Regions from separate parts of the Chryseobacterium sp. UF-81 genome, predicted to be linked through region 3. Evidence: riboswitches for the same ligand, from Rfam matches in the RefSeq annotation. Region 3 holds a riboswitch; each other region holds the start of a gene.
The links. Region 3 has a riboswitch for cobalamin ahead of AC4IFE_RS01260 (acyl-CoA thioesterase). Riboswitches for the same ligand answer to the same signal wherever they lie in the genome.
Positions count from the first base shown of each region.

Region 1 (5,622 bases), on a different contig from region 3:
AACTTTTGCTATACAGTTGGCAAAATATCTGGGAGCAACGGTTGCTACCACTGCCAGTGAAAAAAGTTTTGAACTATTAAAGAACCTTGGTGCAGACGTGCTAATCGATTATAAAACACAGAATTTTGAAGATATTCTGACTGATTATGATGTCGTGCTGAACAGCCAGGACAGCAAAACCCTGGAAAAATCATTCAATATCCTGAAGCCAGAAGGGAAAATTATTTCAATTTCCGGTCCGCCAACACCTGTGTTTGCCGATGAATTTAATCTACCCTGGTATGTAAAATTTGCTACAAAATTGTTGAGCCGTAAAATCAGAAAAATAGCGGATAAGCAAAACATTAATTACTCTTTTCTTTTCATGAAAGCTGATGGAAAACAGTTAGGAGAAATTACAAAGCTGATAGAAGCAGGAGAAATAAAACCTGTCATAGATAGAGTTTTTTCCTTCCAAAATACTAATGAAGCAGTAAAATATGTAGAAAGTGGCCATGCAAAAGGAAAAGTAGTCATAAAGATGCTATAAATATTTTTGACCAAAAAAAAGCAGGAGCTTAAAAACTCCTGCCGAATCCAATTAATTAACTAAATTTCTTTCTTTATCAAAGGCTTCTGCAGCTTCTTTTGAAGCTTCCACCATCGCAATCAATGCCTTTTCCGTTTCATCCCAATGCCTGGTTTTCAAACCGCAGTCAGGGTTTACCCAAAGCTGTTGTGCAGGAATAACGGCCTGCGCTTTTTTCAGCAATTCTACCATTTCTTCTTTTGACGGAACTCTAGGTGAATGGATATCATAAACTCCCGGTCCGATCTCATTCGGATATTTGAAATCTGCAAAAGCATTCAGCAGTTCCATCTGGCTTCTGGAGCATTCTATTGTGATCACATCGGCATCCATATCTGCAATATTCTGAATGATATCGTTGAATTCAGAATAGCACATATGCGTATGAATCTGCGTGGCATCTTCTACACCGCTTGCTGAAATTCTGAAAGCTTCAACTGCCCATTTCAGATAATTTTGCCAGTCGGATTTTCTCAGCGGTAATCCTTCACGAATGGCAGGCTCATCAATCTGGATGATTCTGATTCCTGCTTTTTCCAGATCACTCACCTCATCACGAATCGCCAAGGCAATCTGTTTGCACGTTAATGAACGGGGCTGATCGTCACGTACAAAAGACCATTGAAGAATCGTTACGGGGCCCGTCAACATTCCTTTTACCCATTTTTGAGTTAAAGATTGGGCATATTTGGACCAGTAAACAGTCATAGGATGCGGGCGGTGAACGTCACCATAGATCACCGGTGGTTTCACACAACGGCTTCCGTAGCTTTGCACCCAACCGTTTTGAGTAAAGGCAAACCCTTCCAATTGTTCCCCGAAATATTCCACCATATCATTTCGCTCAAATTCTCCGTGAACCAGAACGTCAATCCCGATTTCTTCCTGCCAGCGGATGGTTCTTTCCGTCTCTTTTTTAAGAAGATCATCATATTGTTCAGCAGTCAGTTCACCTTTTTTAAATTTTGATCTCCATGTTCTTACTTCTTTTGTCTGTGGAAACGAGCCGATGGTTGTTGTCGGGAACAAAGGAAGTTGCAACACTTTTTGTTGTTTTTCTTTTCTTATATTGAAAGAACTGTTTCTTTGTGCATCTTCTTTGGTGGTCACATCAGCACGGTTTTTTACTTCCTGATTATGAATTAAAATTGACGTTTTACGGTTTTCAATCGCCTTTTTGTTTTCAGCTAATTCTTGTAAAGCATTGTAATCCGGATTTTCTGAAGCGAGTTTTTTTAACGTAACAATTTCGGAGACTTTTTGTTTTGCAAAAGCCATCCATTGTTTGATTTCAGGAGACAGTGTCTTTTCGTTCGTTTCCAGATCAAGATCGAAAGGTGAGTGGAGGAGTGAACAGGATGGAGCGATGAGGACCCTTTCAGAACCTATTTTCTCTATAGCTTTATGAATAAAAGTCAGAGATCGGCTGAAATCGTTTTTCCAGATATTTCTTCCGTCAACGATTCCCAAAGAAAGGCTTAAAGTATCCGGAATGGTATGTAAGACTTCATCCAGCTGTTCAGGGCAGCGTACCAGATCAATATGAAGAACATCCACAGGAAGTGAAGCTGCTAATGAAAGATTGTCTTTTAAGCCTTCAAAATAAGTCGCTACAATGAATTTCAGGTCCGGAAACTGTTTTCTGATTTCATCATAAGCAGATTGGTAAATTTCTTTTGCTTTTTCAGTAAGATCGAGACCTAAAAACGGTTCGTCAAACTGAATCCATGTCGCTCCGTTTTTTTCAAGCTCTTTTAAAATTTCAATGTATACCGGAAGCAGATTTTCTATGAGGTCCAGTTTATCAAAACCCTCTTCTTTCTCTTTTCCCAGAAGAAGATAGGTGAGAGGTCCTATAATCACAGGTTTGGCATTTATTCCGGCTTGCTTTGCCCTGAGGAATTCACTGATGATTTTTTTAGAAAATAATCCGAACTGCTGGTTCTTCTGAAATTCAGGAACGATGTAATGGTAATTGGTATCAAACCATTTTGTCATTTCCATGGCGGTAATGTCGAGGCCATTTTTCTGGTAGCCTCTTGCCATTGCAAAATACAGGTCAAGTTCAGAATCGGATGCTCTTAAGGCAATCTCTTTGTAGCGTTCCGGAATTGCTCCGACAGTCAGGGTCATATCCAGAACCTGATCATAATAAGAAAAGTCATTGCAGGGGATAAGGTCTACTCCTGCTTCCTGCTGCAGTTTCCAGTTTTGAAGGCTGATGCTGTTCCCGGTTTCCAGGAGTTCATTTAATGATGCCTTGCCTGACCAATACTGCTCGCAGGCTTTTTTGAGTTCTCTGTGGCGGCCAATACGCGGGCTGCCAAGAATGTGTGTTTGCATGTTTTTAAACTTTTAAATTAAACAATCATGATTTTAAAAGTTCTTTTATAATGCTTCAGAATACTTTCGGAGAGAGAGTTTTAGGAACAAAGTAGATACAGTAAAACGTTATTTCCTTTAAATAAGAGAATTGGCTTAAAGGTTCTTTTTTTGACGCCAAGTTTTAATTCAACATGCTTTATATTCTAAGAGGGCAAAGAGTTAATTTCTGAAGCGGAGGTTTTATCCATAAGCTTCATCAGCGATAAAGTTGCAGTTCTTTGCTCCTTAAAAATAAGGAGTTTTTATAAAAAAATATTTGCGTTTAAAATCAAATCATTCACAATTAAACGTTCAAAATGTATCATCTGTATGACCTAAAAGCTTCAGACCGCGAAAGCATTGTCAATTCAGAACAGGCAGGTCTCCTGGCTTGTAACGGCTTCTATCATCCTTCCCGCTGTTGGCAGTGGATATTCTGGATAAAAACTTTTGTTGTGCTACTTACAGTTGCGCGACAGCTCGTGATTCTCACACGATTCCCTATTAATTTACGTTATGTAAAACCTCTTCTGTCTGATGAAGAATGTTAAAGAACAAAATCTAGCCAAAGGTATTGATTAAGTGGATTGATTGGTAGAATTATTAAAATTCAGAATATAATTTTGTTTGATGGGTGTTATAGAGTTAAATATTCTGTACATTTGAAAAACATAACCTCAAAAAGAATATTATTCTGTGGAAAGACTTGACGAAAGGGATCTGCAATTGCTCAGAATCCTGCAAAAGAATGCTAAACTGACCGTAAAAGAGATTGCAAAAGAAATAAATCTTTCACCTTCCCCTGTTTTCGAACGGATGAAAAGATTGGAGCAGGAAGGATATATCAAGCATTATGCAGCCGTTCTGGAAGCAGAAAAGCTGAACCGGGGATTTACCGTTTTTTGCCAGATCAAGCTTAAGATACATGACCGTTCTGTCGGAAATCAGTTAGTTGAAGATATCTTACAGATCGATGAAATTGCTGAATGTTATAATATTTCTGGAGACTTCGATTTTCTCCTTAAAGTTCAGGTAAGGGATATGAAACATTACCAGGATTTTGTCTTTAATAAACTGGGCTCACTGGATTCCATCGGAAGTGCACACAGCACCTTTGTGATGGCTGAGGTAAAAAATATTCATGGGGTAAGTATTTAGAAGCAAAAGCAGCACCCGAAAACGAATGCTGCCTGATTTTTAAATCCTTAAATTTTTAAATCCTTAAATAAATTCAATTGTTCCATTTCTATCACTGCATTTTTTTGATATTCTTCTGTCAGGTTAAAAATTTTCCCCAGTTTTTGGGAAGCACTGATAAAACTGATAAACGTACAAAGCTCTGAAACTTCTTTTTCGGAAAAGAATTCGCTCAGCATGCTGAAATGACTCTTGAGTATGGAACGGTGATCTGTACAGAATAGCTCTGCGAAACTTACCGCTACAGAAATTTTAAGATCTGATTGACTGAAATCGGGCCTTCCGTTTTTTACCATGCAGTATTCACAGCCATTTCCAAAAGCAAGAGCCCTTCGCACCTGTTCGAGTAAACGGGGATCTAAGGTTGCATTTTTAAAAAAAGTTTCTTCAAGACGGTTCCAGTTAGCAAGTATTTCCGGATTGTGCCCGATCAGCTTTTCAAATGGTGTGTTTCCATTGTCTGAAAGTTCAATTGTTGTCATAATTTTTTTATGTCAAATTTCCGTCTAATTCATGTGATTTTAAAGTGGATTTAATGGTGAAATTTTATAATTTTGATGATTTCTACTGATTTAATTTAAAAATGCAATGAAAATAGTTTTAGATGAATTTGATTATAAAATCTTACGGTTATTGACTGAAAACGCCAGGTTAAGCTATGCCGAAATAGGACGTAGCATCTCTCTTTCCCAGTCTGCCACAAAAGAGAGGGTGCAGAACCTTACCGACACCGGAGTTATCAAAGGTTTTACAGCAGATATTGATTATGCCCTTCTAGGTTACAGCCTGAAAGTGATTATTCACCTGAAGTTTAAAAATGATGAGTTTAAAATATTTATCGATCACCTGAAACTGTTCCCCGAAATTATCAGCTGTAAAAGGATCACCGGGGGATACTGCCTCATTGCTGATTGTGTTTTAAAAGACAGCTCCCATCTCGAAAATATTATTGACAGGCTGATAAAATTTGGAATTCCTTCCACATCGGTTCAGTTGTCTGAAATAAAAGCCAATCATTTTTTTCAGGCTCAATAATAGAAATTTCTTACAGAAACAGAAAGCAGCATCCGAAAACGAATGCTGCCTGATTTTTAAATCATTAAATTTTGAATCATTAAATAAAATTATGGTTCATCACAATCCTGCTTTAGCTTTGTAAAGAGCTTGTCAAATTTTTCATAGAGCGTTCCCTCGTCATTAGGATCTGGCCTGAAACTTCCGTTGGCACAGTTGTAAAAGCCGAAACCGATCAATTGAATCAGCGCATAATCATCTTTCTTCGGATCGTTGAACTGGGCTTTGAATTTATCGATTACTAATTGCGGGTCAGCATTATCTTTGCTTTTGGCTTCGACAAAGTTTTTCCAGACGGCGTACATTTTCTGCTTGTCGGGAGAAGAAACCGCGTCAATATATTCTTTGCAGGTATTGTAATATCTGCTGTTTTTTAGTGATGCAGGATCAGAGTAGGCAATAAGCTCTTCCTTTTTCAG
Region 1 is NZ_JBSIBX010000010.1:145,868-151,489, reverse strand. It holds gene AC4IFE_RS14700 (NADP-dependent oxidoreductase) at 1-529, shown strand, start outside; gene metE (5-methyltetrahydropteroyltriglutamate--homocysteine S-methyltransferase) at 581-2,911, opposite strand; cobalamin riboswitch at 3,292-3,476, opposite strand; gene AC4IFE_RS14690 (Lrp/AsnC family transcriptional regulator) at 3,629-4,090, shown strand; gene AC4IFE_RS14685 (carboxymuconolactone decarboxylase family protein) at 4,138-4,611, opposite strand; gene AC4IFE_RS14680 (Lrp/AsnC family transcriptional regulator) at 4,718-5,164, shown strand; gene AC4IFE_RS14675 (hypothetical protein) at 5,254-5,622, opposite strand, start outside.
Region 1: linked by a shared signal. The riboswitch ahead of metE (5-methyltetrahydropteroyltriglutamate--homocysteine S-methyltransferase) and the one ahead of AC4IFE_RS01260 (acyl-CoA thioesterase) in region 3 are both predicted to bind cobalamin.

Region 2 (5,622 bases), 110 kb from region 3:
TTTTCCAGGATTTCTTCAGCCTGCTCCACCGTTGTAATCAAACCGACTGCTCCGGTTTTTACTCCGGCTTCTTTTCTGATCTGGGCGGAGAAAGGAACCTGGTAACCATCAAATACAGGTATTTTCGCGCCGTGGATATTTCCACCGCTTGAAACATCTACCAGGTCTACGGAATGTTCTTTTAACACTTCAGCAAGCCTTACGCTTTCATTAATATTCCATCCGTTTTCAGCATATTCGGTTCCGGAAATTCTTACAAAAAGCGCTGTATTTTCGTCCAGCTCTTCGTTGACAGCATCAACAATTTCTAAAAGAAAACGGATTCTGTTTTCAAAACTTCCTCCATAATCATCTGTCCTGATGTTGGATAGCGGTGATAAAAACTGATGGATAAGATATCCGTGGGCGCCGTGAATTTCTATGAGATCAAAACCGGCTTTTACAGCTCTTTTTGCTGCTGCTTTAAAATAATGTACCTGTTCTTTGATCTCGTCAGCAGTCAGGACATGCGGGATCCTTTCAGAGGGATGATAGGGAATGGCACTTGGCGCAACGGTTTCCCAACCTTCTTCAACAGGAATCTGCAGGTTATTCCAGGTGGAGCCTTTTCTTCCGGCATGGGCAAGCTGAATTCCTATTTTACTTTCTGAACGGGAATGGACAAAATCAACAATTTTCTTAAGCTCTTCTGCCTGCTGATCATTCCAGATTCCCATACAGTGATTGGTAATTCTTCCGCGTGGCTCTACTCCCGTGGCTTCAACCATGATAAGCCCTGTCCCGCCCTGGGATCTGCTTCCGTAGTGTACAAAGTGGAAGTCATTGGCCAATCCATTTTCGCATGAATACATACACATAGGAGACATTACCCATCTGTTTTTCAGTTCTATATTTCTAAATTTTATTGGTGTGTATAACATTTTACCTTTTGATTTTCAATTTAATCATGAATAAAAAAAACATTGTCGAAGTGATGAAAAAGAAGTAAATTTGGCCCCCTTTTTAGTCTTACTAATATATGAAAAAAGACATACAGATCAGTTACGAGCATTTTAAAAACAGCAGTGAACTGAACAATATAGAAAAAACCTTATTTGAAAGAGCAATACAGGCCCGTGAAAATGCTTATGCGCCCTATTCGAATTTCCTTGTAGGATGTGCCGTTTTACTGGAAAATGGTGAAATATATTCCGGTAATAACCAGGAAAATGCAGCCTATCCATCAGGGTTATGTGCGGAAAGAACAACTCTTTTCTGGGTGGCAGCCAATTTTCCGGATGTCAAGGTGAAAAAAATCTTTGTCGTGGGAGGTCCTAAGGAATTTCATGAGAAAAACCCTCCGATTCCACCTTGTGGAGCCTGCCGTCAAAGTCTGATAGAATATGAAACGAAACAGAACGAAGACATCCTCCTTTATTTTTCAAGCATGAATGATGAAGTGGTAAAGGTGCATTCTATTAAAGATCTGCTGCCGTTCTATTTTGATTCATCGTTTTTGTAGAAGTGAAATTTTGTGAATAGGGAATTTTGGTTTGCATTTAAGAATCAGATCCTGGAGTTTTGTCAATGGTGAATTTGCTTCGCATGTGAATTGATAATTTAATAATTATTTTCAATTTTGTACTGTCATGTTCAATACTGATCATTTATACATTTTAAAAAATTTCTCTGCGAAGCAAAATTCCCTATTCACAATTGACCATTCACAATTGACTTTTTGCCTTTTTGCGCAATAAATTTAAAAAGTTATCTTTGCAAAAATTTTGGTTTCCAGCATTTTGGAAATAATAGGGAATTGGGTGTGACTCCCAAACTGTCCCCGCAACTGTAAATCGCAATAAGATTTCTGCAAAAAACCACTGTTTATACGGGAAGGTGCAGAAAGCGAAAGTCAGGAGACCTGCCAAAATTATAACTAAAAACGCATTACTTTCGGAGGAAAAGTAAAATAGTATGAATATAAAAAGGTCTTTATTACTGCTTTGTTCGTCTTACGGCAGCTTTCTCTTCGGACAGGAGAAAGCAGTTGACACCATTTATATTTTCGACAGCCAGATGAGCAAGGCAAAACTTTTTCATCCGGTACAGAGGATCACTCCAAAAGATCTCGAAAAAAATTCAACCAATCTTTCTGAGCTTTTACGTTTCCAGTCTTCTATTTATGTTAAAGAAAATGGACGCGGGGCCGTTTCTTCGCCTTCATTCAGAGGAACAACAGCTCAGCAGACTGCTTTTGTATGGAACGGAATCAACATCAATTCCAGCTTTCTGGGACAGGGAGATGTGAATAATATTCCTCTTTTCGGGTATGATCAGATTGATATAAAAGCTGGCGGAGGAAGTGTTGTCTATGGCAGCGGAGCTATCGGAGGAAGCATTCATTTAAATAATATTCTGGATTTCAACAGGGGTTTCAAGGGCTCTGTTTATTCGGAGGCGGGCTCTTTTGATACGTACAATAATTTTCTGCAGGCATCTTTCAGCAATGATAAATTAAGCGTTAAGGTTTCGGGAAGCTATTTCACAAGCCAAAATGATTATAAAGTTCCTGAGTTTGTCGTAGGAAGTACAGGGTTCCACAATATTAACGGAAAATACTATAATACTTCGGTGAACATCGGAGCTTCTTATAAAATTGCTGATCACCAGACGATTTCATGGCAGAACCAGATCTTCGATGCCTCACAGCGGTATCCTGTTTTTGAACAAATTGGAAACAGAACAAAATATAACGCGCAGACTTTAAGAAGTTTAATCGCATGGGATATTAATAAAGGTAATCTTTCGAACAGCTTAAAAGCTGCTTATACGGAAGATAATTTCCAGTATTTTTCAGGTCTTAACCAACCTAAAACAAGTGGTGCAGAGGGAAAAAATTATATTTTCAAAAATGATTTCAACTATTTCATCACTCCTAAGATCAACATTAATGCTATTGGAGAATTTCAGGTGAATAAGGGTGAAGGCTATCAATCGGACAAAAACAGTCAATCCGGAATTGGGGTTATCAGCAGAAATGTGGGTTCCCTATCCGGCTTAATAAGATATTTTGTCACCAAGGAGCTTCGTTTTGAAGCCGGCATCAAGAAGGATTTCGTGGAGGATATTTCTTCACCTCTTCTGTATTCTTTTTCGGGAAAATGGGATGCTTTACAATGGTATCGTATAGGCGTAAGCTTTTCAAGAAATTTCAGGTATCCTTCTTTTAATGATCTTTACTGGCAGCCGGGAGGAAATCTGGATCTGCTTCCTGAAACGTCCACGAATATTGACATGAGCCATGAGTTCAGCTTAGGAGATTTTAAAATTACATTAAGTCCTTATTACATGGACATCAAAAACCTCATCAACTGGCTTCCTACCTCTTATGGTTACTGGGCACCCGTGAATACGTATAAAGTTGAATCGTATGGTTTGGAATCACAGGTTAAGTGGAATAAGAAATTCGGAAAACATGCCCTGAAGCTGGACGCAGGATACACTTATTCAAAATCTGTCAACAAAAATACTGAAATGCAGATGATGTATGTTCCGATCCATAAAGCTGTCGGAAATATTGAGTACGGCTATTCTTTCCTTAATTTGTATGTCCAGGGACTTTTCAACGGTCTTACTTATACGACTACGGATGAACAAAGGTCTACAGCTATTGATCCTTATTTTGTTTTAAATGCCGGAGTTTCTGCCGCACTCTTCAAGAAATACACTTTGGGATTTAAAGTGAACAATGTTACCAATACAATTTATCAGACGGTATCCCTGTATCCGATGCCGAAAAGGAATTACAGTATTTATGCAACTATTAATTTTTAAACTTAAAAATATTATGAAACTGAACAAACTTCTACCTCTTCTTTTTGCTTTTACACTCCTTTTGGGCATCGTGTCCTGTAGCAGTGATAATAATGATGAGCAGGAAATATTCTATGGCAACGGTTTTTTAATCGCTAATGAAGGTACTTTCGGAAAACCTGAGGGTGACGTAACGTTTGTAAGTGCAGACCTGAACCTTAAACAAGATAACGTTTTTGCCCTTAACAACGGAGGAGCGAAATTAGGTGATGTTTTACAGATGATTGCTTTCAATGGTGAAAATGCTTATCTGCTATTGAACAATTCCAATAAAATCCAGATCGCAAACCGTTATAATTTTAAAGCGAATGGCGAGATTACCGCTGAACTTAATTCCCCGCGATATATGGCTTTTGCCAACAACAATATTTATGTAACGAACGATAAATATTTAGGTGATAAGTATGTAAGCATCTATAAAGCTTCAGACCGTTCTTTTATCAAAAAAATCACTTTCACAGATGCTGCTGAAAGAATTGTAGAAGCCGGAAACAATATCTTTGTACAGAATGCTTCATTTGGTTTTGGAAACAAAATTTCTTACATCAACACTTCTACCAACAATGTTCAGTCTACGATCACTTTGCCAGCCGGAAATATCAACAAGATCATTTCAAGCAACCAGAATGTGTATGCCATCGCTGCAGGAACTGCTGATTCTTATATCTACGAAATCTCAAGCACAGGAAGCATCACAAAAACAACGACTTTAACAGGTATTGCCAATGCTACGAATCTTGAAATTGCTAATGGTAAGTTTTATTTCACTTCAGGAAAAAACGTGTACAAGATGGATATGGCCGCTACAACAGCACCTGCATCACCGTTGTTTACTGTAGCAAACAGTGTTGATGCGTATTCTGCTTTATACGGCTTCAGCGTGATCAATGACAAAATTTTTACTTCTGATTCCAATGGATTTACACAGGCCAGTAAAATTGTAGTTTACAATACTTCAGGTGCTATCATCAGATCGTTTACAACGGGTATAGGCTCAAATTCAGTTTATGCAAACTAAAACATTAATACTTCGGTATTATTTATAAATTTTATTTTTTTTCATCATTTGTGTTTTTTTTCAGGCCGCTTCTCCGAAGCGGCCTGATTTTGTTTTCACCTGATTAAAAAGGTTTCGGCGGGACAAAGTCCCGCCGAAACCTTTTTTTTAAAATTTAAATTTTAATTATACTTTAAGCCTAACTTCTCAGCTTCTGCAATAACAAATTTTTCAGCTTCTTCCTTATCATTGGGAATCTCACCTTCCAGGATGGCTTCTTTTACTTTTTCTTTAAGGATTCCGATCTCTTTTCCGGGTTTCAGATCAAACATCTGCATAATCTCTTCTCCTGTGATTGGCGGCTGGAAATTACGTACCTGATCTTTCTCCTCCACTTCTTTGATCTTCACTGCTACATATTCGAAGTTTTTCTTGAATCTGTCCTGCTTTTTGGAATTTTTGGTGGTAATATCTGCTTTACACAGGGTAAACAGATCTTCCAGGTCTTCGCCGGCATCAAATAAAAGTCTTCTCAATGCAGAGTCCGAAGCATCATCTGTAATAAGGGCAATAGGACGTGATGAAAGCTTCACCATTTTCTGGACATATTTCATATCATTTCCCAACGGCAGTTTCAATCTGTGAAAAAGGGTCTTGACCATTTTTGAGCCTAAAAACTCATGGCCATGAAAAGTCCAGCCTGTTCCTTCCACAAACTTTTTGGTTGGCGCTTTACCGACATCATGCAGCAATGCAGACCAGCGTAACCAAAG
Region 2 is NZ_JBSIBX010000001.1:143,942-149,563, reverse strand. It holds gene namA (NADPH dehydrogenase NamA) at 1-920, opposite strand, end outside; gene AC4IFE_RS00755 (cytidine deaminase) at 1,019-1,501, shown strand; cobalamin riboswitch at 1,748-1,922, shown strand; gene AC4IFE_RS00750 (TonB-dependent receptor plug domain-containing protein) at 1,954-3,813, shown strand; gene AC4IFE_RS00745 (DUF5074 domain-containing protein) at 3,827-4,870, shown strand; gene AC4IFE_RS00740 (CCA tRNA nucleotidyltransferase) at 5,032-5,622, opposite strand, start outside.
Region 2: linked by a shared signal. The riboswitch ahead of AC4IFE_RS00750 (TonB-dependent receptor plug domain-containing protein) and the one ahead of AC4IFE_RS01260 (acyl-CoA thioesterase) in region 3 are both predicted to bind cobalamin.

Region 3 (5,622 bases):
GCAGGAGACAAAAAACATAGGGGAACAAAATTTCCTTACCATGAAAAGCACCAATACAACAAAAGAGACTCTACACATACCGTCGTATAATAGTCTTATGGCTGATGTAAAGAAAAAACAGCCGGTAAACGGAATGTTTTACACAACAAGCTGTGGTGGCAAAGATACCAGCTGTTTTATATATGTGGAAAATAAACAGAAAACAGAAGGAGCAATTTATGGCTTTGAAGATACAAAAATCAGTTCCGCTATTATAGGAAGAAAGGATAATCAGGTATATAAAAGAAAGACAGAAGCCCCAGGTTATACACAGGAATTTTCAGACGGCATTTCCACTTATGTTGATTTTTATAAAAACGGTGCAATCCATACGATACGACATCTGGGAAACAATCTAAAAGTTGCTGAAATTCCTGTAGGAATATGGTACGCATACTCTGAAAAGGGTGATCTAATTCAAAAAATAGAGCATGATGATCATTTTAAAATGAATTTTTATGATATTTTGAAGATTGCAGACCGATACACCTTCCCTGACATCCGTATTTACAGAAAATTTAATGATGTTAATTCGTACTGGTATATATATTTGAAACCCCACTATCGGGATGGGGTTACAAAAAGCAGGAGCATTCTGATTGATGACAAGACCGGAGAGGTCATTTACGATATCAGTCAGGATCAAGAAAAATATGTGAAAGCTAAAAATTATGACAGCTTGCAATTAAGTAAAGAATCTGTGAATTGGCTAAAAAATAATGATCTGCATCAAGTTCCTGATGGAGAGTTTTATAAATTGTTTAGAGGATATTGATAATTTAAGCAAACACAACAAGATTTTACTGATCAAAAAAACATTTAATTTATATATTTGAGGGATCAAAAAAATTTCATAGAATGATTTCCATAAACAAAGCATTGTACCTTTCCGCTTTCAGCCTTTTTTCTCTGGCATTTGTCAAGGGACAGAATAAAGTTCCTTTTGGTGTTGTAAAAGCTGAAGAAGGCTACGCCAACGTGCGCGTCCACAAGGATGACTACAGGAAAATTGTAGACAAGATCCGGATGCGTAAAGGTGATGTATTTGTTTATGTAAAACCTGCACCCGGAGAAACGGAATGGGTATGGATCAAATATCCTGAAAAGCAGGATGAAGAAAAACCTTTTGTAAGATATGAGAATCTTGAGAAGGAAGGAATGGTAAATAAAGGGCGTATTGCCTTTATAGATCAACTTCCTCAGTTTACGCCTTCTAAATCCAAGAACGGGAAATCACTTATTTTCACAGACAACAGCAATCCCAAAATACCCACTTCACAAAGAACCAAGGTGGTTATTGATATTTATCCGTCGAATGCCGGTTACAGAAAGCAGGAAAAAGATACCGACGGAAAGATCCTTACAATAGATAAAATAAAACCATGGGGCATTAAGGACGGACTTCCGGAAGGGATGACAGAGATTAAATCCATCAGAGTACAGCAGCCGGGAAGAGGTTCTGTTTTTGTAAGGGAAGCTATTAAAAATATGTTTCAGCCTACTATGGACTTCAACAATGTAGGAGTAACGGCTCTTGACAATGATCATATTTATCTTTATATGATCAATGGCTCTGGTGAAAACAGATATGTCACACTTTGGACCATCAAGGAAGGAAAGGTAATGAGCCAGATTATTTACAATAGTCCGGAATAATTGCCGTTTTTCACACTAATATTCTTATTTTTGCCCTGAAAAAGTTTAACGCTAATTCATCACAGAAACTGGTTCTGCTTAACGCAGATTAAAAGGGAACCGTGTGCAAATCACGGACTGTCGCGCAACTGTAAGTAACTGAAGTCTTTATCAAGGATCCACTGTGCAGCGCACGGGAAGGAGATACAAGATGTTACAAGTCAGGAGACCTGCCTATTTCTTTAAACAAGAAACTTTCGCGATTTGAAGTTTATTGATCTGATGGACTGCTTCAGGAATTCCTGTGATTCCTGTCACTGTTCTGTTATTTTGATCTATTTCATTTCGCATTAATTAATAATGAAATATGACTACAGAAGAAAGAATTGCAGCATCCGAAACCAGAATTTTTAAAGCAGTTTTCCCCAACACTACCAACCACTATGATACCCTTTTCGGAGGTACAGCAATGCAGCTGATGGATGAAGTAGCTTTTATCACCGCAACCCGTTTTGCAAGAAAAAGAGTGGTAACTGTAAGCAGCGATAAGATCGATTTTAAAAAACCTATTCCTGCAGGAACCATTGTGGAGCTGATCGGAAAGGTTGACTATGTCGGAAAAACCAGCATGAAAGTGAATGTAGAAATCTATACGGAGCAAATGTACTCGTATGAAAGAGAAAGAGCTATTGTGGGCGATTTCACTTTTGTGGCTATAGATGAGTTTAAGAAACCAATCAGAATATTGTAAAAAATAAGTTTCGGGCGGCCAAAGGCCGCCCGAAAATTATTATAAAGTATAAACAATGTATTGTAAAAATTGTATCACTCTGATAAATGAATGCTTTGTTCATTTAAAGAACATCAATTTAAAATCTTTCCTCCTTATTTTGCGATAAATCTACCGAACTACCTTGTCAGTCTCCAGACTTCTGCTCAGCAACATTTCAAAAGCCTCTCCCATCTCATCGGATGCTCTTGTGATAGCATTTTCCAGCATATTTCTGATCTGCTTTTCAGTAACACCTGCTTCCGTCCAGCTTTTTCCTGAAGTGTGAGAATTTAAGATAAACGGCATGATACGGTCAATAGAGCAGGCGAAAATAGCGTCCGGTGTTTTTTCTTCCTCAAATTCCAGCCACAATTCAAAAAACTCAGTACGCAAAGGTTCATCAAGGATTCCAAAGATTTTCTGCGCTGAAATTTTTTCTCGCTCAAATTTCCCCACCATTGCCTGTTCATCAAAAAGAAAAGTATCTCCCGCCCCTATCTCCACTAAATCGTGAATGGAAAGCATTCTTATTACTCTTAAAAGATCAATATCCGCGCGGTTTTTAGCATATGGATAAAGTATCTGGGCCAAAATAATGATCTGCCATGAGTGTTCGGCTGTATTTTCCCTTCTCGTATCATCGGCATTGTAGTTTCTCCTTTGTACATTTTTCAGGGCATCAACTGCCAGAATAAAATCGATTTCCTTCTGTATTTTCATTTCCTTTATTTATTATTTGGATAATTTTCTAACGATCCATTTATTATTAATCTTTTCTCTAACGGTCACCTTCGTTTTTTCATCACTGAAATCACTGATCTTTTCGTAAACCAGATCTAATCCTTTGTTGGGAATCACCTGATATTCGTAGGTGTAATGCAGAGACGCCCCGGATCTGGCATAAGTGGTTAACCGCTTTCGTTTGGAATCTACATCAAACATTCCCTGATAAGAGCTGGCAATTTCAGTAAGTTCTTTACTCAAAACAAATTGTTTCTTTGTGGAATTAAAAACATACACATCAAAGGAGGCACTGCCATAGTTTCCGCCACTGCCGTTTCTTATGGCTACATCTTCCGTCCCGTCAAAATTGAAATCTCCAAAAACCACAGGAGCATCGTGGACCATTCCGTGGGTTAGTGTTGTTACACTGGTGCTTGACGGTTTCACCTCTTTTTCAAAATACATGACAAAATCTCCGGAAGCAAGAGTCTGTAGCTTTTCTCCGCTTTTACTGAACAATATGATAGCAGCCTTATTTCTACAGGCATCAGTCTGACATTCTTCAACTGTAACCTCTGCATTATATTTCCCGGATGCATCTTCGATGGCAAAATGATATTGTCCGAAACAAAAAGGTGCAAGCAGTATCAATGCTGACAACGACCTGTATGATGTAGATGTATTGATCATGGATGATTTTTATGCATTAGTTTTTCAACAAATTTTATGCAAAAATAGGGGTTTTGGCTGAAAACTATTTTATATAAGAGATTAGTTGTATTTTTAATGGAAATATCTATAATATGTCTCCAGAATTCAATTATCCGACGGAAATTAAAGGAACAAGAAAGCTGTATTCTTTATTTAAAGGAATAAAAAATCCGTTAGAGGTTATTACCGGAAACCATGAAATTGCAGGAGATAACTACTACATCAAAACCAATTTCACCAATAAGAACTTTATTTTTTCTCAGGATAAAGAATTCACAGAATATATTTTAAAGCAAAATCATAAAAACTATTACAAATCTGAGATCCAATCCATCACTTTAGGAAAGTACCTGGGAAACGGTCTGCTAACGAATAACGGAAAAGACTGGCTGAAACAGAGAAGGCTGATCCAACCCGGTTTCAGCAAAACGAAAATTGCCAATCTGGTTTCAATTATGGAAGAGGAAATTGATAAAGCTTTTCATTCATTCCAACCTGGGCAGGATATAGATCTTTATGATTTCTTTCATAAACTCGCTTTTAATATTGTCGCAAAAACTCTTTTCAGCTCTGATATTGGGGAAGCCCAGGTGAAAGAACTGGGTAAAATCATTACAGAAGTTCAGGAAGTTTTCGCCAAAGAGGTTCGCCTGCCTTTTTATTCTAAAATTTTAAAAATTTTGGGCATTATTGACAAAACTATTGAAAAAAGTAAAAGATCAAAAGCTATTATTCAAGGGGTTTTGGATAAACGGAAAAGTTCAGGAGAAGAGAAAGATGATTTGCTGGACATGCTTATCCAAACAAGATATGAAGATACGCAACTTCCGATGTCTGATGAGCAATTGGTTGATGAAATGCTTATCCTTTTCATTGCCGGTCACGAAACAACCGCTAATGCATTAAGTTTTATTTTTTTTGAAATCAGTCAGAATCCTGAAGCTGAGAAAAAATTAAAAAAAGAGATTGCAGACGAAGGGGAAATGGTTTTTACGTCAGAAAGCTTAATGAAAAAGTCTTTTACTTCAAATATCATCAAAGAAGCTATGCGACTGCATTCTCCAGCCTGGGCTATTGATCGTCAGGCTTTGGAAAATGATCATTTTAAGGAATATTCCTGGCCGAAAGATACTTTAATCATACTGTATATCACCGGTCTTCACAGAAATCCTAAATACTGGAAAGATCCAAACTCTTTTATCCCAGAGCGTTTTGATGATGAAAATGCCAAGAATTTCGCTTACTACCCTTTTGGTGCCGGGCCCAGGCTTTGTATTGGTGAACATTTTGCTATGATGGAAATGGCTCTTATCATCCGTAAATTTTACAAAAAATTTACTTTTATATCCTATCAGACAGCATTGAAGAAAAAAGCTCTTGTTACTTTAAGGCCCACCAGCTTAAAAGGAAAAATTAGTAATAATTGATCTGGTTTTCTTTAAAATTCTCACATCTAAAATTCACAACTAAAAATAATTTTATTGATTTTCAACTAGTTACATAATTTATTTATATTTTTTCACTACTTTGTATTGCATATTACCATTTTAATTACATATCTTTGTAATGTAAAATCGGAATAGGTTCATCTAGCTAGGAACATTATTCTGAAAATATAACTAATTAACAAAACTTATTAAAGATGAATACTGAAAATACCAAAGCGCAAATGCGCAAAGGAATTCTGGAATTCTGTATTTTAAGTCTCATCAACCATCGTGAAATGTATGTTTCCGACCTTA
Region 3 is NZ_JBSIBX010000001.1:257,377-262,998, reverse strand. It holds gene AC4IFE_RS01270 (hypothetical protein) at 1-814, shown strand, start outside; gene AC4IFE_RS01265 (hypothetical protein) at 898-1,695, shown strand; cobalamin riboswitch at 1,748-1,926, shown strand; gene AC4IFE_RS01260 (acyl-CoA thioesterase) at 2,042-2,425, shown strand; gene AC4IFE_RS01255 (HD domain-containing protein) at 2,576-3,166, opposite strand; gene AC4IFE_RS01250 (XAC2610-related protein) at 3,179-3,859, opposite strand; gene AC4IFE_RS01245 (cytochrome P450) at 3,973-5,307, shown strand; gene AC4IFE_RS01240 (PadR family transcriptional regulator) at 5,523-5,622, shown strand, end outside.

Region 4 (5,622 bases), on a different contig from region 3:
CAGCAATTCCGTAAGGAGCTTTAATCTCATCCACATACTGCTGGTCAATAATTTTATTGGAAATTACCTGCTCTGTCTTTACATCGATAATTCCGAAGGTCTTGACGTAAGAATGAGTATTGTAATTAAATTCATTTCCATAATAATACAACTTGTCATTCACAATGGTCATTCCGCTGACAGCGACGTGAAAATCTTTTTTCACAGTTCCGGTAGCAGCATCAACCAGGAAAAGACTGGATGGGATGTTGTAATAATCCCCTCTGGAGCTTACATATAAATCTCCGTAATTATCTTTTTTAATACGGTGAAGATTAATAGCTACATCAATTTTCTTGGTTTGAGTAAAGCTATTCAGATCAATGACGGAAACGGTTTTATCATAATCCGGGAACATATACCCCCCGGAATTGGCCACAAAAAGCTGATCGCCCATCACTTCTATTTCTTCCGGCTGATATCCAACCACCACCTGTCTTTCAATGTTCAGTGATGTGGTATCAATTTCAACTACTTTTCCCGGTGGAGAGTTCGGATTCAGTTCAACCGGACCTGCATAGCTGCTGGCATAAACTTTATTGCCTTTAAAAGCCAGATAACGGCAGTTCTGGAGCTGTATCGTTTTGATCCGCTTGGCTGTTTTTGCTTCCAGCACTTCAATTTTATTGGAAACATTCACCACCACATACATTTTGCTTCCGTAGATCATGATATGATTTCCCACATCACCCAGCTCTTTGACCACAGAAGCATTGGTTTCCCCATAAATATTTTTGCGGTACGTTCCTGTGGCATAATCGAAATAATCGAGTGTACATTTATTGCTGCCCATATTTCCTTCGTTCAGAAGATAAAAACCTTTAATAGGAGTATCTTCTCCGGTGCTTACCTCTTTTGTCTCCGAGGGAACTATATTGTCATCTGTCCTGCACGAGAACAGAAAGAAAAGAGTAAAAGCCAGCAGGCAAAAATTTAGTTTTTTCATAATGTAAAGCTTACAATAAGTTTAAAATTTCTTCCGGGCATCGGATAATTCCTTACCACGTCATAGTATTGATTAAGGAGGTTATTGACCTCAAAACCGGCTTTAATCTGATGAGAATGCCAGTTGAATTTTTTCTGAACGGATAAGTCATGGGTATACCACGGCTGCAGATAATTGGCCCGGATATTATTCAGCTGGGCGTCATATCGTTCTCCGGTGTACATGAAACTGTAATTGAAACTCCAGTCTTTATAGTCTGCCATCATGGTAAAGGTCAGGGCATGCCATGGCACATAAGAGATCTGGTCGCCATAATAGTCGTCACTTCTGTCAGTATAGTCTCCGGCACGCTGATAGGTATAGCTTACCAAAGGTTTCAGTTTTAATTTATTAATATCAAATTCAGCCTGGACATTCACATCTGCCCCGATGATTTTCACTTCACCCAGATTCACCATCATCCATCTGAAAAGATTGGTGGTAGGAACAGCTATAATCTTATTTTCTACTTCATTATAATAGCCATCCACTTTCAGATAGATTCCTTTAAACACTTTATGGTCATAGAGTTTCTCGTAAGTAAAACCTGCATCGTACTGATTCGTATATTCAGGTTTCAGCATTACATTCCCGATCATGGTGTAGTACAGATCATTGAAAGTAGGCATCCTGAACACTCTTTTGTAGAAAGCCCGAACGGTAAAGTCTTTTGAATCAAAAGGCTGATAGCTCAGGAAAGCTGAAGGCGTCCATTCGGTTTTATCTGGAGATTTTGCATTCATTTTCACGTCTTCATGTACAAAAGTCCCAAGAACGCTTCCTAAAAATTTAAGCCGGTTCCACTGATAGGTCGTAGCAAAAGACACGAGCGAAGTATAGCGGGTAGGATATGAAAAATCCCTCAGGCTGGCATCCAGATTATTATACTGAAAGTCAAAGCTTGCACTTACATCCCAGTTCTGATTAACAGAATAAATATTGGAATTGGAAAAATAGAGCTCTCTCTGAACATAAGAATTATCAATCGGCAGAACGGTTGTTGCCACATTCACCGTATCTAAAAACCGGGTGTAGTCGTAGGCAAATTTAGCTTTGACCTGCGTTTCAAATTTCGGAAACAACTTTTTACGGAAACTGGCCTGGACGAAATAGTTTTCATCCAGCATCTGCTGACCTTTAGGTTTGAAATTGTTATTAACAATAGCCGTGGGAACTCCACGATCGGAAATATAACCGTAACCGCGCACACTCCAGTTTCCATCGCTTATGGTCCCGTTTAAAGCAGTTTCAAATCGTTTCGCACGGATATAAGAATCATATCTTCTGGCAATGGTATCGTTGGCAACAGAGCCGTCAGAATTTTTCTTTTCATATTTAAACTTATACAATCCGTCACTCTGCACAAATTCCGAGCTGAAACTTACAGAAACTCTGTCTGAAAGCTTCTGCTCCAGACGGAAGGAAGGGTTGAATAAACTGATGGAGCCTAATTTCAGTTTAAGCGTCAAATTAGTCGTCTGATTTCCTTTAAAAACAGGGATTTTAGGCTGAAGATAAATAGATCCGGAAGACCCGAAATCCTTTGCCGGCTGAAAAATTTCACTTTTCTGGCCGTTATATAAAGAAATAGCTTCAAGATCGTACAGTGAAAACTTTCCGAGATCCACGATTCCGTTCTGAACATTTCCCAGCTGGATACCGTCATAGAAAACACCCACATGCTGGCTTCCCATACTCCGGATATTCACCGTTTTCAGACCTCCCATTCCACCGTAATCTTTGATCTGAACTCCTGAAAAATACCGTAAAGCATCAGCCACCGACTGGCTGTTCAGCCTTTCAAGCTGTTCTCCGGAAAGCACCTGTGCGGGAAGAATTTCTCTAAAATCTTTTTTGTAAAGCTGAATTGGAAGAATGGTTTTCTCCCGGATCGTATCTCGGGATTGTGAGAATAGAAGTTGAGATGCTGCCACAAATAATGTGATAACACTTTTTTTAAACTGTGAAGCAGTACATTTTCTGACCATTAGCTCATTGAGAATAATGCTGACGCTAATGGATATAAGATAGCAAAGATAAAGCACAGCTGTCACTGCACAGAATCGTTGTTGTCCTAAGCTTTATTCCACGAAAGCATCAAACGTTTATCTTCTGGCAGGTCTTCTGACTTACTCCGTTTTTGAAATCCTTCCCATTAAAAAAACAGTGGATATACTCTTCAAAAACTTTGATGTGGAGCTTACAGCAGCGGGTCTGTCCCGGATTTTCACCGGATTCCCTTTTAAGTGCTTTTTACAGCGCACCAGATTGCGGCAAAGATAGAAAATAACTTAATATATACAATAATGGCATAATAGATTAATTCTCAATACTATGAAAAAATCAGATTTGTTAAGTGATATATTAAAACTGGTGGCTTCGAGAACCTCAGCCACCAGTTTTTTAGAAATTATAATCGAGTGTACAATTTATTTTCTATTATAATGAATATTGAATAACCCACATTTGTTGGCTGAGGCTCTCGAAGCCAACTACATTAAATTCCAAAATTGATAAATACACTGAATCTGGATTTTGCTTCGATATCGCCTGCCGCAAGATTGGAATAGGCAGGCAGCATCACTTCTCCTCCTAAACTGAACTTTTTATACGAAGCTTCAAAACCGAGTTTTCCATATAAAGCGCTTCCGGCTGTTTTGGGCAATACTTCGTCAAACTGTCTGTTTTTATCATAGACTTCGCCCTGAAGTCCGGCTTTGGCAGAGAAAATAGTCTTTTCATTTGCTGCAAGCTGATAAAAACCTGTTGCGGCATAATTCCACTGGTTTCCGAAATGGTAATGCTTCTTATTTTCGGTTTTTACCGTGTAATCTGTGTTGACCAGCACAGCCAGCTTATTCTTTTGAAATTTATAGTTCAAAGCGGCCTGATAGTCCCAGCTTCCTGTTCCAAGCTGAAAACTTGGATTGACTCCCGAAGCTCCTTTTTCATCAAATTTCCCCAAAGGAATTTTTACTCCCAAACCACCACTAAGCTGATGAAAATTATCTTTAGAATTGATAATCCTGTAGATTCCCATCAGGTTCATATCACCGATTCCATTGATGTTGATATCGCCCTGCATTGTTTTCTTTTCATGAAAATGAAATGGCAGGCTGGCATATACGCTCAATTTTTCAGTCAATGGAATTTTACCCCAAACCTGCAGGGTATTGAAGTACTGATCCTGTGTGAGGTCTTTTACAAAAAGGTTTTCTTTGGCCTTGTAATGCTGGGCAAAATATTTGATCCCGATAAACTGTGGATTCAGTAAAGATTCAAAACCGGAGGAACCGTTTCCTGCTGCACAGCCGCACGCATCACAGTCATCAAATACAATACTGTTTACCGGATCTGCGATATACAGACTGTCGTTGATCGTTTTAGCCTTACAGACCCATGATAATGTAACACTTAGTATAAATATTATTTTTTTTATGCTCATTCTGCAAATTTTGGATTAGAAATAAAGTTTTTATCAGATAAGGTTTTCAAAAAAGCGATGATCAGCTGTTTTTCCTGTGTATCCATCGCAATTCCGACATGCCCGTTATTTTTCAGCTGCGGATCAAGATTGGGATTATCCTCCACACTATCTGAATAGAAATTAAGGACGGCTCCCAGCGTGTAAAACCTTCCGTCATGCATATAGGGTGCGGTATATTCTACATTTCTAAGGCTCGGTACACGGAATTTCATCCAATCCACCTGATCAAGGGTTACTCGATAACGCCCGGCATCTTTGAACTGGGTATTGTAGTACATTCCTGTATTCCTGAAACTCTCATCGGTAAATAATTCTCCGCTGTGGCAGGAAGCACATTTCTGATTAAAAAGAGCTAATCCCTGAGATTCTTCAGCAGTAAAATTTTCTTTTCCCTGTTTAACCCTGTCATATTTCGAGTCTGCGGAAATCATGCTTACCATAAACTGCGACAGAGCCTTCAATAGTCTTTCACCGGTTATGTTTTCGTCACCATAAGCTGCCTTGAAGAGTTTTTTATACTTCTGATCATCCTTTAATTTAGAAATTACTTCTGGCATTGAGCTGTCCATTTCATTGGCATCCGTGATCGGTATGACCGGCTGTTCGTTCAGATTATGGATCACGCCGTCCCACATATACCTTTTCAGGAATGCCATGTTTTGAATGGGTGGTGCATTACGGATTCCAATTCTGTCGTCCACACCATGACTCACGGTATGGCCATGGTGCGTGAAGGCATTTTCCTGAATATGGCAGAAACCACATGATATGGTATTGTTCCGGGAAAGCCTGCCCTCGTAAAATAAATTTCTTCCCAACTCTACTCCATTTTTTGTGACCGGATTACCGGCTTCATCGAAAGTCATTTTAGGAAAGTACGACGGAAACTGCAGTGAATAGACCTCATCTTTTTCCAGCGGCTGCATGACCTCATCCGAGCATGACAAATAGCTCAGAAAAGTAATAACCAGCAGTATTGTTTTTAATAAAATCCTAATCATTATGAACATGATCTACTTTAAACATCGCAGTTAGGTTATTGGTAACATCCACCAGATGCTGGCCTGAACCCATCATCATATTGTTTTCTGTAGTTAGGGAAAGCGTTTTG
Region 4 is NZ_JBSIBX010000002.1:258,442-264,063, reverse strand. It holds gene AC4IFE_RS04195 (YncE family protein) at 1-985, opposite strand, end outside; gene AC4IFE_RS04190 (TonB-dependent receptor) at 982-3,012, opposite strand; cobalamin riboswitch at 3,122-3,307, opposite strand; gene AC4IFE_RS04185 (transporter) at 3,522-4,469, opposite strand; gene AC4IFE_RS04180 (cytochrome-c peroxidase) at 4,466-5,512, opposite strand; gene AC4IFE_RS04175 (MbnP family protein) at 5,505-5,622, opposite strand, start outside.
Region 4: linked by a shared signal. The riboswitch ahead of AC4IFE_RS04190 (TonB-dependent receptor) and the one ahead of AC4IFE_RS01260 (acyl-CoA thioesterase) in region 3 are both predicted to bind cobalamin.